Regions from separate parts of the Nitrospirillum guaranorum genome, predicted to be linked through region 3. Evidence: riboswitches for the same ligand, from Rfam matches in the RefSeq annotation. Region 3 holds a riboswitch; each other region holds the start of a gene.
What was found. Region 3 has a riboswitch for S-adenosylmethionine ahead of UAJ10_RS21130 (threonine aldolase family protein). Riboswitches for the same ligand answer to the same signal wherever they lie in the genome.

Region 1 (6,271 bases), on a different contig from region 3:
TGACCAACCAGATCGAATTTTCGGTCACCAGCCTGGCACCGCTGTTCGACGGCACCCTGGACCAGGCGCTGGAACTGCGTATGCGGCCCATGGCCTGGTCGCCGCTGGGTGGCGGTGGCCTGTTCACCGGCGCCACGGATCAAGCGCGCCGCACCCTGGCGGCGCTGGAGGCCGTGGGCGCGGAAATGGGCGTCGGCGACCCGGGCACGGTGGCGCTGGCCTGGCTGATGCGCCACCCGTCGCGTCCGGTGCCGGTGCTGGGCACCACGCGGCTGGACCGCGTGCGCGCCTACATGCAGGCCGCCCAGCTGAAGATGCAGCGCCAGCACTGGTTCCAGATCCTGGAGGCCAGCCAGGGCCACGAGGTGCCCTGAAGCGTGTAAGTCCCCCTGGCCCCGCCTGCCAACCGTCGCGGACCACGGCGTCGGGAACCGCCGCCGGCCGGGGCCACATGGTGCCACTTGGCAGGGTGCCACCGGCCATGGCCGATGGTGTCGGATGGATGTCCTTCCGCGCGGCGCCCACCCGGCCGATACTGCCGGCCATGAGATGTCCTTGGGTGGACAGCGGTGACGGGGATGGGGAATGGCGCGCGCGCCGGCAGGCATCGGAATTCTGGGCTATGACGACGTCAACGCCCTGGACGTGACCGGTCCGGCCGAGGTTTTCGCCAATGCCGCCGACCTGGCGGAATGGGGCGAGGCGGGCCTGCCGGCCCCCAATACTGGATCCAGTGGGCGCCCCTACCGCGTCGTGCCGCTGGGCGTGAAGGCGGGGCCTTTCACCAGCGAGTCCGGGCTGACCTTCACCCCGGCGCACAGCCTGGCGGCCGATGACGTGCCGGACCTGGACACGCTGATCATCGCCGGCGGCAAGGGCCTGCGCGAGCCGGTGACCAATGCCGCCGTGGCCGGCTGGCTTGCCGGGAACGCCCATCGCTTCCGCCGGGTGGCCAGCGTCTGCACCGGCATCTACGGCCTGGCGGCCAGCGGCCTGATGGACGGCCGCCGCGTCACCACCCACTGGCGCCACGCCGCCGATCTGGCCCGCCGCTTCCCCCGGTTGAATGTTTGCGCCGACGCCCTGTTCCTGAAGGACGGCGATTTCTACACCGCGGCCGGCGTCACCGCCGGCATCGACCTGGCCCTGTCGCTGGTGGAGGAGGACCATGGGCCGGCATTGGCCCTGGCGACGGCCCGGGAACTGGTGGTGTTCGTGAAGCGCCCGGGCGGCCAGGCGCAATTCTCCGAACCCCTGCGGTTTCAAAGCCGGGCGGCCGACCGCTTCGCCGACCTGTCGGCCTGGATGCTGGGCAACCTGGACCGCGATTTGTCGGTGGAGGAGCTGGCGACGCGGGTGAACCTCAGCCCCCGGCAGTTCCGGCGCCGCTTCACCGCCGCCCTGGGCCGCCCCCCAGCCGACTATGTCGCCGACCTGCGCCTGGGCGAGGCATGCCGCCGCCTGGTGCAGCCGGGCGTGAGCGTGGAGACGCTGGCCGCCGCCATCGGCTTCCGCAGCGCCGACGCGTTCCGCCGGGCTTTCCGCCAACGCTACGGCGTGTCCCCCAGCCAATATCAGGCGCATTTCTCACCGGCCGGCAGCAGCTGAGCCGTCCCATCCAACCCTGAACCACCGGAGGGCCCCATGGCCTGGTTTTCCCCTGCCCGCCGCCTCGCGGCGGCGATGCCCCTGCTTTGCCTGCTGATCACCCCCGCCATCGATGCCGGCGCCGCGGACGGCCCCCCCGCCCCCTTCGTTCCGCAATTCGACAAGGACGACCGCCTGACCTTCCCCGCCGACTACCGGGAATGGGTCTATGTCACCACCGGCATCGACATGGCCTATGGCCCGGCCATGCGCATGGGCCATTCCATGTTCGACAACGTCTTCGTGAACCGTGAGGCCTACCTGGCCTTCAAACAGACGGGCACCTGGCCGGAGAAGACCACCTTTGTGCTGGAGGTGCGCGGGGCGGCGGACAAAGGCTCCATCAACAAGTCCGGCCATTTCCAGACGCCGGAGGTCATGGGGCTGGAGGTCCACGTGAAAGATTCCGCCCGCTTCCACGACGACGGCTGGGGCTTCTATTCCTTCGACGCGGGCAAGGCGGCGCCCCCGCCGGCGGAGCAGTTGCCGGTGGAGCAGAGCTGCTACAGCTGCCATCGGGAGCACGGCGCGGTGAACACTACTTTCGTGCAATTCTATCCGACCCTGAGCCCCATCGCCGAAGCCAAGAAGACCTTCAGCGCCGCGTATCTGGCCGAAAATCACTAGGCGGCGCCTACTGCCAGCCGGTGTGACCCCGGGCCGGGCCGCCCTTTCGGGACCGTTGTGACGTATTCTGACACGGCGCCGTTGCCGTCGTGTCGGGGATGGACTATCAGTGCGCTTCGGCAGATAAAAGCGCGGTCATGAAGCCCGGCCTGATCCCCCCCCTGGACCCGTCCCTTTCCGATGCCCCGCCGGCGGCGGCGGGAGGTTCGCCGCCATCCCGCACGGCGGCCCGGCCCCAGGACGGCACCCGGGAACGGCTGATCGACCAGGCGCACACCCTGCTGGCGCAGGGCGGGCTGAAGGCGCTGAGCGTCCGCAACCTGGCCGCCGCCGCCGGCCTGTCCACCAGCGCCGTCCCCTATCACCTGGGCGACAAGGACAGCCTGACCCAGGCCGTGTTCCTGGCCGCGGCGGAGCGTGACCGGCAAGCGTGGGCACAGTTCCGCGTGTCGTTGGGCGATGGCGGCCTGCCCGTCCACGCCCTGGCCGACGCGCTGGTGGTGCAGGCGCTGGACCTGTCGTCCCGCCAGGGCACCATCGAGCTGGTGTGGTATGAGTTGATCCATCAAGCCCGCCATACCCCCGCCCTGCGCCCCATCCTGACGCAGTGGTATGAGGAGCGCCGGGGCCGTTATCGCGACCTGTTCGCGCTGGCCGGCCTGCCCACCCATATCGCCGACATCATGACCCACTATCTGGTGGGCGACCGGTCCACCTTGCTGGTGGCTGGCGGCGCGTCGGGCTTCGCCCTGTCGGTGGTGGAGAACATCCGCCAACTGTGCGACCCGGAAGAAGGCCGCGGCGCCTTATGGTATGGGCGTCTGCGTCGTCCCGGCGGTGCGGGCGATGACGCCGGGGAGCCGGTGGGAGAGACGGAGCGGCGCATCGTCGCCGCCGCCGTCGCCACCATCATCGACCAGGGCGTGGCCGCCGTGACCCATCGCGCGGTGGCGCAGCGGGCGGGCGTCTCCCTCTCCTCCACCACCTACTACTTCCGCTCACGCGGCGACATCATCCGGCGCGCCTTCCAGTTCATCCATGAGGAGTTGCGCCGCGAAATCCCGACGGTGCATCGCGAGCCGCCGCCGCTGGGCATCTTCCTGCGGGCCGTCGCCGACCACATGCTGACGCCGGTGGAAGGCGGACGCATCGCCGGCCGCAACACCACCCACGCCATGGGTGACTTCGCCCTGGAATCCTGCCGCGACGCCACGCTGGTGCCGCTGTACCTGGCCTTCCGCCAGGATCGCGGCTCGCGCATCCGCGCGGCGTTGGACTACGTGGTGGGCCTCCAGGCCTCCCTCTCCCCCTTCCAGGCGCAGATCGTGTCCACCTGGATGCAAGGGCGCGCGCAGATCCTGCACGCCATGGACGACCCGCCCGATGTCGACGGCTACGCCGCCGAGATGATGGTGCTGATGCGCTATCTGCAGCCGGCGATGCCGAAGACCTGACCCAAACCTGGCGTCAAAAAGCCAGGCGTCCAAGGTGGCGGCCGGCCAGCACCCAGGCACGGGCGGCGGCGAGCCGTTCACCGTCCAGAACCCGCCGCAAATGGGTCACCCGGCGCACATGCTGCCGGCTTTCCAGCACCGTGTAGATATGGGTGTACAGGCCGTGGCGACGGTGGACGACGGCGTAGGTGCGGGCGACGCAGTCCGGCACGCCGGCAAGGGGCATGCGCTCTTCCCGCAGCAGGTGCACGGTGTCGCCCGGATGGCTGGCGATGCCCGGGGCCGTATCCAGGACAGGGCCTCGCGAAGCCTCTTCCTCTTGCGTAACGGTGGCGGGCGTATCGAGCGGGAAAGCGGCGGGAATATGCACGGAAGGTCCACTCCAAACGGAACGGACCCGGCATGACGCGACCATACGCTGCGACCCACTTGGTTGCCGCCGCCCGGAAAACCGGGGGCCGCCACATCTCCGCGTAAACGCGGAAACCACCTTGCCTGGGTTGGCAGGTTGGTGCGGGACGCCGGTCCCGCTCCTGATGCAACAGTGCCGGCACGAATACCGGCGGCTTGTGGATACGCCCAACCGTCAGGCCTGGCAAGCGGCCAATTGGGCATGGCTGGCCCAGTCATCCGGCGTCCAGTGCGGCGCCAGCACCAGGGCGCGCCCCGTGGCGACGATCTCGCCGTCGCGCCCGCTGTCGTGGATACGGCAGACCGTGGCCAAATCCACCAGCCGCTTTTCAGGCCGCAGGCGGATGATGGCCACGGTGGCGGACAGCGCCGCATCCAAGGGCACGCGGCGCCAGAACACCGTGTCTTGCTTGAGGTAGTTGGTGCCCGGCCCCGGCAGGCGGACGCCCAGCAGGAAGGAGAAGAGGCTCAGCACCAGCGGCTCGCGCAGGCGATGGCCGGTCAGGCGCTCGTAAAGCGCCAAATCCTGGTCGGCGTAAAGGCGGGTGATGTGGGCGGCGGCACCCGGCGGCGGCTCGTGCCAGTCCCTATCCGGCGCCAGCGGGGCCAGGGTGGCCACCCCGTCGCACACCGCCTGGCCATCCACCTGCCGCTGGGCCAGCAGGCGCACATGGGCGCCGTCCTGAGGGTCGGCGCGGAAGGTCAGCGCCTCGTCCGCGTAGGCCGGGGCCGGGAAGGTCACGGCGAGGCGGGCCAGGGGCTGCCCCGGCCGCGCATCGGCGGCCAGGCCGCGCAGCAGTGCGCATAGCAGCGCACCATGCGCCACGGTGCGGCCGAAGCGTGTGCGGGCGGCGTGGCCGGGGTCGACATGGATGGGGTTGTCATCGCCCGACAACCGGGCGAAGGCGTGGAAATCGTCCTGGGTCAGGGCGCGGCTGAGGATCACGAGGCCAGATCCAGGCCCGGCGGTGGCACCAGGCGGTGCTTCTGGATCTTGCCGGCGGCGGTGCGGGGAAAATCCTCCACCAGCACGAAGCGGCGCGGCACCTTGTACCCGGCCAATAGCCCGCGGCAATGCCTGGCCAGGCTGTCGACGTCGGTACCGGGCTGGGCGCGGACGTGGGCATGCCCCACCTCCCCCCACACGGGATCGGGCACGGCCACCACGGCCACCTCCAGCACGCCGGGATGACGCAGCAGGGCGTTCTCCACCTCCACCGGATAGACGTTCTCCCCGCCCGAGATGAACATCTCCTTCAACCGCCCCACGGGGTAGTAGTAGCCGTCTCCGTCCTGGCGCACCAAGTCGCCGGTACGCAGCCAACCGTCCGGCGAAAAGGCGGCGGCGGTGGCCGCCGGCTGGCGCCAATAGCCAGGCGTGACCGCGGCGCCCTTGACCCAGACCTCGCCCACTTGACCAGGCGGCACGTCCCGCCCGGCCCCGTCCACCACGCGCACCCGGCACAGGATCTGCGGCTTGCCGATGGATCCCAGCTTGGCGGCGGCCCCGGCCGGGTCGTTCAGGAACAGGGTGGGACCCGTCTCCGTCATGCCCATGCCATTGCACACGAGGGCGCCGCGCTCGACAAACCGGCGGGCCAACGCATCCTCCAGCGGGGCGCCGCCGCAGGCCCAGCGCCGCACGGCGCCCAGGTCGGTGGTCCTGAATCGGGGATGCAGCGCCAGTTGGCGATAGACCGCCGGCACGCCGAAGAAGGTGGTGATGCGGCCCTGGGTGATCAGGTCCAGCACGGCGCCGGCATCGAATTGCGACTGCACCAGCACCTCGCCCCCCGCCATCAGCAGCGGCAGGGTGTGCAGGTTAATGCCGGCGGTATGGAACAGCGGCAGGTAGTTCAGGGTGCGGTCGTCCTCCGACAAATCCACGCCCTGGCGCAGGTTGACGTAGTTCGCCATGGCCATGCCGTAGGTGTAGAGCACGGCCTTGGGCTCCCCCGTCGTGCCGGAGGTGTAAAGCAGATACCAGACGTCATCGGCCGGCCAGACCTCGCGGGACGGCAACGGCGGCTGCTTCGCCACCAGAGCTTCGAAGTCATCGTCCAGATCGACAAGGGCCGGCCCAGCGGCCAGGGCCTGGGCCGTGGCCCGATCCTCGCCCCCATGGAACAGCA
Region 2 (6,271 bases), 2.1 Mb from region 3:
TGGACCGCAAACTGTCGGACAAGCGCGTCTTCCCGGCCATCGACATCCAGAAGTCGGGCACCCGCAAGGAAGAGCTGTTGGTGGAAAAGGGCACCATGGCCAAGATGTGGATCCTGACGCCGCATTTTGAACCCGATGGGTGCCACCGACGCGGTGGAATTCCTGATCGACAAGCTCAAGCAGAGCAAGCAGAACTCCGAATTCTTCGAGAGCATGAACCAGTAAGAAGAATTCGAGTATCGATATCAAGGGCGCCATTGCTATGCGGTGGCGCCCTTTTTATTGTCAGTAAAAACACTGTTTTGGAAATGAACCAGGCATTAACCAAGATCCACGGTTTTCCGTGGTTTCATCGGCTTAATTGAGAACTGGTCACATTCAATTACGTCACACCAGAAATTTCTGCTTGCGCAACCCTTGCCGACGCTGAAAAAAGGTTCAAATATCACGGGTTATTGGTCTATCCTTTTGGATAGAGCAACCGCCGGGGGTCGTCTCACATGCGCTTACTGATTGCCGATGACCATGGTCTGGTGCGCGACGCGTTGTCTTCCCACATCGAAAGACAGGCGCCGGGCGCGGTCGTCGTGGGGGCCGCCAGCGTGGATGAGGCCGTCGTCGCCCTGCGCCAGGACAAGGCCATCGACCTGCTGATCCTGGATCTGCGCATGCCGGGGATGAACGGGTTGGACGGGCTGCAGCGCGTGCGCACCGAATTCCCCCTGCTGAAGGTGGCGCTGATGTCGGGCTTGGCCCGGCCGGATGAGATCCGGGGCGCCTTCACCCGGGGTGCCGTCGGTTTCCTGCCCAAGACCCTGAGCGCCACGGAACTCCTGTCCGCCATCCAGACCATGCTGGCGGGTGAACGGTTCATCCCGGCCGACGTCAACACCGCCGACACCGCCGATGGCGCCAGCTTCACCCGGCGTGAGCGCGAGGTGCTGGACTATCTGCTGCAGGGCCGCTCCAACAAGGAGATCGCGCGCTCGCTGGAACTGGAAGAAGTGACGGTGAAGCTGCACGTCCGGGGCATCTGCCGCAAGCTGGGCGCCAAGAACCGCACCCAGGCGGTGATGCGCGCGGTGGAGATGGGTATTGCCAGCTGACGGCAAAGGGGATGCCGAGGGCCGGGTGGTTCCCGCCACCTTCCTGCATGACCTCAACAACCTGCTGACTGCCATCCACGGCTATTCCAGCCTGCTGGCGGCGGATCTGCCGGCTGGCGGGCAGGAACAAGACTTCGCCGCCCGCATCCTGGCCGCAGCGGAAGAGGCGCGGCAACTGGTGGCCAAGGTGCCCCGCACGCGCCCCGTCTCCACCCTCCGGGTTCTGCTGGTCGGCGGCGCGCTGGCCCGCCTGGCGGGCGCGCTGGAGACCCTGGGACTGGAGGTGACGCTCGCCGCCTCGGCACGCGAGGCGCAGGGCGCGCTGAAGGCCAGCACCAGCGACTGGGACGTGGTGGCCGGCTCGGCTGAATCCCTGTCCGGCCTGGGCGTCCTTGGCTTGCCCCTGGCGGCCGTGCCCGCCGGCGCCGACGCCGTGACGGTGGACGCCCTGATTCGCGCGGCGCGCGGCTGAAAGCCCAAAAGAAAACCGCCCGGGCATGGGCGCCGGGCGGCTTTTCCTGATCAAGGCTCGACCTTGGGATCAGGCCTGGGCCATGTCTTCCGGCTTCTCCGACGCCAGCACCTGGCGGCGATAGAGGTCCACGAAATCCAGGGGCTGCAGCATCAGCGGCGGGAAGCCGCCATCGCGCACGGCGTCCGACACGATGGACCGGGCGAAGGGGAACAGCAGGCGCGGCGCCTCGATCAGCAGCACGGCGCGGGTCTGGTCCAGCGGCATGGGCGGCATGGAGAAGATGCCGGCGTAGGACAGCTCGACGATGAAGGCGGTGCGGCCCTCGTGGCTGGCCTCGGCACGGATGTTCAGCGCCACCTCGTGCACGTTCTCCGCCACGTTGCGGGCCTGCACGTCGACCTGCAGGTCGACCTTCGGCTGCTGGGCGTTCATCAGGCTGGCCGGGGCGTTGGGGTTCTCGAACGACAGATCCCGAACGTACTGGGCATTGACCACCAGCGGCAGCATGCCGGCGCCCTCAGTGGCGGTGGCGCCATTGCCGCCATTAGCGGCGCCGTTCAGGCTGGTCTCATCGGACATAGGTCTGGGACTCCCGGTAAAAGCAAATCAGCTATTCCGCAGAAGCGGACTGACGCGCGCGGGACTAGCACGGAAGCGTCCGGCCGGCAACCAGCCATTACGGCCGCCGGCGTCGGGTGGGCGGCGGCCCTCGGTAAAACCAGCAGACCTTCCCACCGTTCCCCATCCCATCCCGCGTATTGTCGCGATGACAAGGTGACCGTTGACGCTGCCCGCCGGCCCGGCCTACAACCAAAGCCCGTGGTGATTTGCTGACCGGCTTGCAGACCACGTTAAACAAGCTGCTAAAAGGTCGGGCCGTACATAAGGTACACCGACCACATTGCACCGTGCCGGTCGCGGTTGCCTTATGATCGGAGTGACGGCCATGGGCCAGACGCCTGACAATTCCAATCCCCCGGCCACCCTGCGCCCCCGCACCCAACTGGTGCATGGCGGCACCCGCCGCAGCGGTTTCGAGGAAACCTCCGAAGCCTTGTTCCTGACCTCGGGCTTCATCTACGCCAGTGCCGAGGAGGCCGAGGCCGCGTTCGTCAACGACGGCTCGCGCTTCGTCTATTCCCGCTTCCGCAATCCCACCGTGGCCATGCTGGAGGAACGGCTGGCCGGCTACGAGGGGTTCGCCCGCTGTATCGCCACGGCCAGCGGCATGGCCGCCGTCAACCTGGCGGTCATGGGCCTGCTGAAGGCCGGCGACCGGGTGGTGGCGCCGCACGCGCTGTTCGGCTCCTGCCTCTACATCATCAAGGATTTGGCGCCGCGCTACGGCATCCAGTGCACCCTGGTTGAGGGGACTGACCTGAAGCAGTGGGAAGAGGCGCTGTCCACCCCGGCCACCGTCGTCTTCCTGGAAAGCCCCAGCAACCCCACCATGCAGGTGGTGGACGTGGCCGCCGTGGCCGACCTGGCCCACAAGGCCGGCGCCCGCGTGGTGGTCGACAACGTCTTCGCCACCCCGGTGCTGCAGCGGCCCAAGGACATGGGCGCCGACGTGGTCGTCTATTCGGCCACCAAGCATATCGATGGCCAGGGCCGCTGCCTGGGCGGCGCCGTGCTGTGCGATGACGAGGTGGCGGCCCTGATCTCCCCCGTCCTGCGCCATACCGGCCCGTCCATGAGCCCCTTCAACGCCTGGGTGCTGCTGAAGGGGCTGGAGACGCTGGAGCTGCGCGTGAATGCCCAGGCGGCCTCCGCCTTGGCGCTGGCCCAATTCCTGGAAAGCCACCCGGCGGTGGAGACGGTGCTGTACCCCGGCCTCCCCAGCCATCCGCAGCATGACCTGGCCATGCGGCAGATGAAGGCCGGCGGCACCCTGGTCACCTTCGACGTCAAGGGCGGGAAGGAGGCGGCGTTCCGCCTGCTGAACGCATTGAAGATCATCAAGATCTCCAACAACCTGGGCGACGCCAAGAGCCTGATCACGCACAACGCCACCACCACCCACCAGCGCCTGACCGATGAGGAAAAGGCCAAGGTGGGCATCAGCCCCGGCACCCTGCGCTTTTCCGTGGGGCTGGAGGACGCGGACGATCTGCGCGACGATTTGGCCGCCGGTCTGGCCGCCGCTGCCGGCTAAATCACCATCACTACAGGTGTGGGCGGCGGCGCGGACTTGACCCCGCGCCGCCGCGACATCGGCCGGGCTGTCCTCTACCCCGGTAGCGCCTTAGACTTTGGATCGAGGGCTGGCGCCCACTTCCTTTATGGACGCGACGAAGCGTTTCCCATAATGTTGCAGCGCACTATCGCGGCGCAACATAAGGGAGCGCTCACCATGCCGGATCGGCATATCCCTTACCCCACCGCCCCGCGTCCGGCCAAAAGGGCGGGCAAGGGGCGCATCGGCATGGTCATTCCCGGCACGCCGGAGGCCATGCACCTGAAGCGGGCCCAGGTGGAACTGGACCGGGTGGCGACCCGGGTGCACGAGACCGCCTTCGCCTCCGCCCATACCATCACCGCGCGCCTGGGCCTGCTGGCCCAGACCGGTGGCGATCCGGTGGCGCTGGGCACCAATCCCGAATTCGAACGCATGGGCCGCGAAAAGGTGGAGGCCTTCACGGACTCGGCCCTGGCCCTGGTGGGGGGCATGCGCGCTTTCCACGATGCTTGGTGGCGTTGGCGCGACCATCAGGTCGACGCGCTGGGCGAATTCGCCCGCGCCGCCTGGTCGTCCTGGCATCCCGGGGATTGGGTGACGGCGGAGCGCCGCCTGGTCACCTCCACCCTGCGCGCCGCCACAGGGGCCTTCACCCGCTTCAGCCACGCCACCAGCCGCCTGGGCGGCCTGGGCCTGGCGCCCATCCACCGTGCCGCCTCAGCCAACGCCCGCCGTTTGTCGCTGGTGCCGCGCCTGCTGCCGCGCCGGGGCATGGAGGGGGCGGGATAAACCGGCGTGAAGCGCGGGCCCGATGACAGGGAGGGGCGCGCGTCAGGATCAAGTCAGCGTGAAGCCTGAAAACGGAACAACAAAATCCGGAAGGCGGCCATGGGACATATGGGCAGGGATGGGTCCGCCGGCGCATCGGGAGCCGATGACGCCGCGGTGATGGACGACAAAGCGGGTACGCCGGGAAAAGAGTCCCCAGGAAAAGAGTCAGGGGGTAAACGGTTAGCGAGGGCGTCGGGCCGCGCATGGGGTGATGCGTGGGAAAAAGTTTGTGCCATACTCCCGGTCCGTCCCGGGACCCGCGGTGCTGGTGCCCCGACCCTGGATGGTGCCCGCCCGGCCGGCTCGAAACGCCGGGCCTTGCCAGAGATCCGCCGCGCCATGTCCCCTGCCGCCAAAACCACCCCGACCCCGCTGGATGAAACCGCCTTGCCGGAGGCGCTGCCCACGGCCGAGGTGCTGACCACCCGCATGGCCAACCTGGCGGATGGCGACCTGCGGCCGGACGCCCTGCGCGCCGGCATCCTGGCCCTGATGCGGCAGACCCTGGACCAGGGCCGCGCCCTCATCCGCCGCCGGCTGGAGAATGGCGGCCGGGGAGAGGTCTGCCTGCGCGAGGCCACGGCCTTGACCGACGCCATCGTCGTGTCGCTGGCCGACTTCGCCCTGCACCGCGTCTTCCCCACCGCCGGTCCGACGCGCGGTGAACACTTCGCCGTGGTGGCCACTGGCGGCTATGGCCGCAAGGAGATGGCGCCCTTCTCGGACGTCGACCTGCTGTTCCTGCTGCCCTACAAGCGCACGCCGCGTATCGAGCAGGTGGTGGAATACGTCCTCTACCTGCTGTGGGACATGGGGCTGAAGGTCGGCCACGCCGTGCGGTCGGTGGATGAATGCGTGCGCCAGGCCCTGGGCGACATCACCATCCGCACCAGCCTGCTGGAGGCCCGCTTCCTCTATGGCGACGACAAGCTGTTCGCGGAATTCCGTAAGCGCTTCACCAAGGAGGTGGTGGCCAACACCGGCCCCGCCTTCATCGAGGCCAAGCTGGCCGAGCGCGACAGTCGCCACCTGAAGTTCTGCGACAGCCGCTATGTGCTGGAGCCCAACGTGAAGGAGGGCAAGGGCGGCCTGCGCGACCTGCAGACCCTGTTCTGGATCGCCAAGTACGTCTATCAGGTCGACAAGGTGAAGGACCTGGTGGCCAACGGCGTGCTGCTGGCCGAGGAGGCGCAGCGCTTCGCCAAGGCGCAGAACTTCCTGTGGACCTGCCGCTGCCACCTGCACTACCTGACCGGCCGGGGCGAGGACCGCCTGACCTTCGACGTGCAGGGCGAGATGGCGCGGCGCCTGGGTTACACCGACCACGCCGGCACCAGCGACGTCGAACGCTTCATGAAGCACTACTTCCTGATGGCCAAGGACGTGGGCGACCTGACCCGCATCCTCTGCGCCACCCTGGAACAGGAAAGCCAGCGGCCGCCCCGCTTCGCCTTCCTGCGGCGCGTGAAGCCCAGCGAGCTGGAAGGCTTCGTCATCGACAACGGCCGCCTCAGCATCCGGGACGAGCGGCATTTCCGCGACAAGCCGGTGGACATGGTGCGCCTGTTCCGCGTGGCGCAGTGGCATAACCTGGACATACATCCCAAGGCGCTGCGCGCGCTGGCGCGCTCCATTTCCGCCCTGGGGCCCAAGGTGCGCAACGACCCGGAGGCCAACCGG
Region 3 (6,271 bases):
GGACGCCTACATCGCCGCCAACGAACCGGCCGTCGAGGCCGCACGGCGCAATGACGACGCCACCGCCGCCAAGATTTCCATGGGATCCGCGCGGGACGCCCGCGTCGCGATGATGGACGCACTGCAGAAGCGGGTTGACGCCGATGGTGGGGCCATGGCCAAGGCCAAGGTGGATACCGACGTGCTCGCCGATGACGTCAGCACCATGCTGATGACATTGGCCGTCACCGGCCTGGTCGCCAGCTTTGGCCTGATGGCCGCCATCGTCATCTTCCTGACCGTGCGTCCCATCAGCCGCGTGACCGGCGCCATGACCGCCATCGCCGGTGGCCAGCTGGAAACCGAGGTTCACGGCGCCGACCGCACGGACGAGGTGGGCACCCTGGCCCAGGCGCTGCTGGTGTTCAAGGACAACGCCCTGGCCGTGCGCCGGCTGGAAATGGAGCAGGCGGAGGCGAAGGCCCGGGCGGATATGGAAAAGCGCCAGGCCATGGAGCGCCTGGCCGGCGATTTCGAACGCACGGTCATGGGCGTGGTGGACGGCGTGACCGCCTCCTCCACCGAGATGCAACAGGCCGCCCAGTCGCTGTCGACCACGGCGGAACAGACCTCGCGCCAGGTGACGTCGGCCGCCAGCGCGGTGGAGCAGGCCTCGCAAAGCGTGCACACGGTGGCCGCCGCGGCGGAGGAGCTGAGCGCCTCGATCAACGAGATCGGGCAGCAGGTGGCGCGGTCCACCGCCATCGCTGGCGAGGCGGTGGATGAGGCGGGACGCACCCAGGCCAAGGTGGAATCGCTGGTGCAGGCCGCCAACCGCATCGGCGAGGTCATGACCCTGATCTCCACCATCGCCGGACAGACCAACCTGCTGGCGCTGAACGCCACCATCGAGGCGGCGCGCGCCGGCGACGCCGGCAAGGGCTTCGCGGTCGTGGCCAGCGAAGTGAAGAGCCTGGCCAACCAGACGGCCAAGGCGACGGAGGATATCGGCGCCCAGATCGCCGCCATCCAGGCGGCCACCGGGGACGCCGCCAGTTCCATCGGCGCCATCACCGGCACCATCACCCGCATCAACGAGATCGCCAGCGCCATCGCCTCGGCGGTGGAGGAGCAGGGTGCGGCGACGCGGGAGATCGCGAGCAACGTCCAGCAGGCGGCGACGGGCACGTCCGAGATCGCGTCCAACATCGCCGGCGTCACCCAGGCCGCGACCCACACCGGCGGCGCCGCCACCCAGATGCTGGGCACGGCCGGACGCCTGTCGACCGATGCGAGCGCCCTGCGTGCCCAGGTGGATGGCTTCCTGTCGGTGCTGCGCGCCGGCTGAAACGGCGCGTCGGCAACCAGATCGCGCGGGAAAAGGCCGGCCGACGCCGGCCCTTTCCCCATGCGGTCAGGGCTGGTTGGCGCTGCCCAGATTGCTGACGGCCATGTCCAGTTCACCCAGGTCGACGGCCGCCATCTCGACCACGACATAGGAGGCGGGCGGGAAACGGACCATCAGCTTGTTGCGGAAGTCGCGGGGACCGGCGGCGTAGCCGTGGACGACGCGGGCGCCGCTCTTGCCGCCGCCCAGGCCCGTCACCAGGCTGATCCGCGCCTCGAACAGGGTGTCGCCCTGCGACCACGCCTGGGAGAACAGGTTCAGGTGGCGCGGGATGACCTGCTGCAGCGTACCGCGCCGGGCCTCGACGTCGCGGGCGCGGGTGGCGATCTCCTCCAACTCCCCATCCAGGTCCTGCAGGGCGGTGCGCAGCTCCCCTTCCTGCAGGCGGGCCTGGCGCAGGCTGGCGGCGGCCTTGTTGCGCTCCTCCACCGCGGCGCTCACCCGCCGCTCGGTCTTGCGCACCTCGGTGATCAGCCGTTTCAGTGACCAGGCCATGATGGCGCCGCCCACCGCCATGGCGCAGACGTGGGCGGGGTTGGGGTTGGCGTAGGCTTCGGCCAGGGCGTCGGACAGCATCATGGCAACACTCTCCTCAGCCCGGCCGCACAACGCCGCGCTGGGCACCGGGGGCGCCGGAGCCCTGGACCTGCCGCACGTTGGTGACGCTGTAGCCGTCGGCCAGCGCGAATTCCTGCTGCAAGGCGGTGCGGGCCTCCATCTCCGTCCGGGCCCAAACGCGGGCGCGGTGCAGATGACGCCATAGCGGGCAGATCGATTCCATGCCCGCGACCACGCCGTTGGTCAGCGCGCTGTTGCTGATGTCGGCGGAATAAAGCGCCAAGCCGCTGGCCGAGGGGCCGCCCAAGTCGTGCCACACCTCCACCCGCCGCCGCTCGAACTCCTCACATTCCTTTTCCAAGCGCTGGAGGGTGCTGGTCTCGCGAAAGCGCAGGGCGATGCGCGCGTCGCGCACCCGGGCGGTGTCGCGGTTGGCCGCCGCCACCTTTTCCGCCGTGCGCCGGATCTGCTCGATTTCCTTTTTCACCTTCGCGTGGCGGGCGATCATCTCATAGACGTCGTTGATGACCAGGCGCAGCAGTTCCAGCAGCAACACCCCCGCCAGGATGGCGCCCACGATGGTTATGATCACCAGATCCGGTTTCTCGAAGTGCACCAGGGCCTCGGCAGTCGGGGAATGAACGGTCGCGCTATCGCATGGAAGTCCACTTCAAGGTTGTACGGTCAATTGATGGTTAACGGGCCCTAAATCCGAAATTTTAAATAAAATCTTCCGTATAGGGCCCGTCACGGCGGGTGAGGAGGAACTTACGCGGCCGCGCGGGCCAAATCCCGGATGTCGGCCACCAGCTGCTCCACCCGATCCGACTGGGTATCCCAGGCGAACATGAAGCGGGCGCCACCGCCGATGAAGGTGTAGAAGCGCCAGCCGCGCGCCCGCAGGCCGTCCAGCACCGCCGCCGGCGCCGTCAGGAACACGGCGTTGGCCTGGACCGGGAATAGGGGTGCCACGCCCGGCACCCCCGCGAGGCCCGCCGCCAACCGCTGGGCCCCGGCATTGGCATGGGCGGCGTTGCGCAGCCAGGCGCCGTTCTCCAGCATGCGCACCCAGGGGGCGGACAGGAAGCGCATCTTGGACGCCAGCTGGCCCGCCTGCTTGCAGCGGTAGTCGAAATCCTCGGCCAGGGCCCGGTCGAAGAACAGGATGGCCTCGCCCACCGCCATGCCGTTCTTGGTGCCGCCGAAACACAGCACGTCCACCCCCGCCCGCCAGGTCATCTCCGCGGGGGAACAGCCCAGGCTGGCGCAGGCGTTGGCGAAGCGGGCGCCATCCATGTGCAGGCGCAGGCCCAGGTCGCGGCAGACGGCGGAGATGGCGCGGATCTCATCCAGGCTGTAGACCTGCCCGGTCTCCGTCGGCTGGGTGATGGTGATGGCACGGGGCTTGGGGAAATGGATGTCCGACCGGCCGGTGGCCAGCGCCCGGATGGCGTCGGGCGTCAGCTTGCCGTCCGCCGTCTGGGCCACCAACAGCTTGGACCCGTTGGAGAAGAACTCCGGCGCGCCGCATTCATCCGTCTCCACGTGGGCGGAGGCCGAGCAGATGACGCTGTGGTAGGACTGGCAGAGCGAGGCCAGGGCCAGCGAGTTGGCGGCGGTGCCGTTGAAGGCGAAGAACACGTCGCAGGGGGTGCCGAACAGCTGGCGGAAGGCGTCGGCGGCCTTCGCCGTCCATACATCCTCGCCATAAGCGGCGGCGTGGCCGCTGTTGGCCTCCGCCATGGCGGCCCAAGCCTCCGGGCAGACACCAGAATAATTGTCGCTGGCGAATTGCTGGGCGGCGAACTGCTGGGCGGCGAATTGGGCGGGTAGCGTATCGGTGGTCATGGGGAACGCAGCCTTCATGGTCTCAAGTCCGGACCAAGAGCGAAACGGACTCACGTGGCTGCTTCCCGTTCATTGCCGGATCGGCCACATCCTTCCCCTTTGGGGGAAGCGCCACCTTGCCGGGTAGAGCAGGTTGGCGTTGAGCGTCAGCTCAACTCTTGATGCACGGGCAGAGGGATAGCCGCTGGCGGCCGCGGGCGCAAGCCCCCAGAGGCGGCGGCGGCGGCATGGGTGATCTTCGGCGCGGCCTCAGCCGCTGGCGGCCGGGGCGGGGGTCAGGCCCATGCCGCGCGGCATGCCCTGCATGGCGGCGGGCGGGCGCACCGGCAGCGGCTTGGGGCCGGTGGAGGAGCCGGCGGAAACGGGTGTTTCCCCCACCGCGCCAACGCCCACCCCGTCGCTTCCCATCACGCCGCCGCCCATCAAGTCACCCCCCATCAAGTCACTAAGGGCCTCATCCTCCGCCGGCGGTTCCACCGTCGCGGCGCCGGCACCGTCGACGGCGGGCCCCTCGTCACCCAACGAGATGGGAAGGACGCTGCTGATGGTGTAGCCGCCCTCGTTCGCCAACCGGTTGGTGACCAACGCGCGGAAGTCGGCCTCGGTGGGGGCGTAGCCGTGCACCACCCCGGCCTCGGCCATGCCGCCCACGGTGCGGCCCACGTGGCGGGGCGCCACCACGCTGCGCAGATGCGCCTCGTACAGGTGATCACCCTGGGCCCACTCCAGGGAGACCAGGTTCAACGGCCGGGGCGTGGCCTGGCGCAGCACCGCCATGCGGTTCTGCACCTCCTCCGTCCGGCGCGCGATCTCGCGCAGCGCCTCCTCCCCCTCCTCCAGCGCCTGGAGCAGTTGCTCCTCCTGCTGGCGGGCGACGCGCAGGTCGGCAGCGGCCTCGTTCTTCTCGTCCACCGTGGCGGCGATGCGCCGCTCCGTCTCGCGGATCTTGAACAGGATGCGGCGGACGGAGAAGGCCAGGAAGGCCCCACCGATGGCCAGGATGATGAAGACCATGAAGTTGAGGTTGCTGTAGCCGCCCGTCATCAGCGCACCATGCGCCGGTGCGGTCGCACCAGGCAGGACTGCGCCGCCGACCGGCCGGCGGCCGCCGCCTCCGCCACCGCCTTGAAGCCCTGGGCGGCGCGCAAATTGTTGACGCTGAAGCCATCCTTGGGACTGAAGGCCAGCAGCAGGCGGGAACGGGCCTGGCGCTCATTCCCCGCCCATACCCGGACGCGGTGGGTGTAGCGCCAGATGGGGCAGATTTCCTCCATCCCCGCCGCCGCCCGTTCCATCAGGCTGCGGTTGTTCAGGTCCGCCAGATAGAGCTGGTCGTCCAGCGTGGCGTCGCCCACCTCGTGCCACACTTCCACCCGCCGCCGCTCCAGTTCCTCCCGCTCCTGCTCCATGCGGTGCAGGATGGTGTTGAGGCGGAAGCGCTCGGCATTGCGCCGGTCGCGCAGGGCGGCGTTGGCCCGGTTGGTGGCCCACAAGTTTTCCGTGGTGCGGCGGGTCTGCTGGATCTCGTACTTGATGCGACGGTATTTCGCCGCCCATTCGTAGATGTCCACGATCACCAGGCGCAGCACTTCCAGCAGCGCGATGGCGGCCACAACGGCGCCCGCGACCGACAGCACCACCAGATCCGACTGCGCGACCTGCACGGGGACCTACCCTGACTTACCTCTCCCGCTCATACCCGAAGGATACAGCCTAAGGCCGTAGGCGGCCCGCCCAAATTACCCGCCTAAGTCATCAGGACAGGCCCCCTGTCCAACCGGGGAGGGCAGATGGGCAGCAATGGCCGCAGGCGCTGGCCCGATGCCCTTCCGCCCCGCTGGGAAAGGGGGGTTGGCGCCGCGCCACCCCCTCCCCTATCCTGGCCGTCAACCATAATTCCAACGGAACCCGCCCCATGGACAGCCGCCTCGACACGGCCACGCCCCACGCCATCCACCTTCGCGACCACGCCCCGCCGGCCTGGCTGATCGATACCGTGGACCTGCATGTCGATTTGCGGGAAGAGGCGGCCACCATCCGTTCCACCCTGGCGGTGCGGCGGAACCCGGCCTCGGGGAACACCACCGCCACGCTGGACCTGGACGGCCAGGAACTGGAACTGCTGGCCGTGCGGGTGGACAACCGCCTGCTGGGGCCCGACGATTACACCCTGACGCCGGACCGGCTGACCCTGGCCGGCCTGGCCGACCACGCCACGGTGGAGATCACCACCCGCACCCGGCCGCAGGACAACACGGCGCTGGAGGGGCTGTACAAGTCCTCCGGCAACTACTGCACCCAGTGCGAGGCGGAAGGCTTCCGCAAGATCACCTATTTCCTGGACCGCCCGGACGTGATGGCCCGCTACACCACCACCATCGAGGCGGAGCGGGCGCGCTATCCCGTGCTGCTGTCCAACGGCAACCTGACGGCCAGCGGCGACAGCGCGACCGAGGCCGGGCGCCACTGGGCGCGGTG

Region 1: linked by a shared signal. The riboswitch ahead of UAJ10_RS04795 (hypothetical protein) and the one ahead of UAJ10_RS21130 (threonine aldolase family protein) in region 3 are both predicted to bind S-adenosylmethionine.
Region 2: linked by a shared signal. The riboswitch ahead of metZ (O-succinylhomoserine sulfhydrylase) and the one ahead of UAJ10_RS21130 (threonine aldolase family protein) in region 3 are both predicted to bind S-adenosylmethionine.

Annotation. Positions count from the first base shown of each region.
Region 1 is NZ_JAYEES010000001.1:1,176,279-1,182,549, forward strand. Features, by position in the region: gene UAJ10_RS04775 (aldo/keto reductase) at 1-374, shown strand, start outside; gene UAJ10_RS04780 (GlxA family transcriptional regulator) at 586-1,608, shown strand; gene UAJ10_RS04785 (cytochrome P460 family protein) at 1,645-2,274, shown strand; gene UAJ10_RS04790 (TetR/AcrR family transcriptional regulator) at 2,412-3,728, shown strand; gene UAJ10_RS04795 (hypothetical protein) at 3,742-4,098, opposite strand; SAM-I-IV-variant riboswitch at 4,148-4,273, opposite strand; gene UAJ10_RS04800 (MaoC family dehydratase) at 4,315-5,085, opposite strand; gene UAJ10_RS04805 (AMP-binding protein) at 5,082-6,271, opposite strand, start outside.
Region 2 is NZ_JAYEES010000003.1:567,169-573,439, forward strand. Features, by position in the region: partial or broken gene rho (transcription termination factor Rho) at 1-225, shown strand, start outside; gene UAJ10_RS11525 (response regulator) at 501-1,106, shown strand; gene UAJ10_RS11530 (hypothetical protein) at 1,096-1,578, shown strand; gene secB (protein-export chaperone SecB) at 1,648-2,160, opposite strand; SAM riboswitch at 2,391-2,468, shown strand; gene metZ (O-succinylhomoserine sulfhydrylase) at 2,528-3,736, shown strand; gene UAJ10_RS11545 (hypothetical protein) at 3,935-4,549, shown strand; gene UAJ10_RS11550 ([protein-PII] uridylyltransferase) at 4,931-6,271, shown strand, end outside.
Region 3 is NZ_JAYEES010000003.1:2,641,855-2,648,125, forward strand. Features, by position in the region: gene UAJ10_RS21115 (methyl-accepting chemotaxis protein) at 1-1,327, shown strand, start outside; gene UAJ10_RS21120 (hypothetical protein) at 1,394-1,966, opposite strand; gene UAJ10_RS21125 (hypothetical protein) at 1,980-2,537, opposite strand; gene UAJ10_RS21130 (threonine aldolase family protein) at 2,714-3,793, opposite strand; SAM-I-IV-variant riboswitch at 3,852-3,963, opposite strand; gene UAJ10_RS21135 (hypothetical protein) at 4,043-4,837, opposite strand; gene UAJ10_RS21140 (hypothetical protein) at 4,837-5,457, opposite strand; gene pepN (aminopeptidase N) at 5,709-6,271, shown strand, end outside.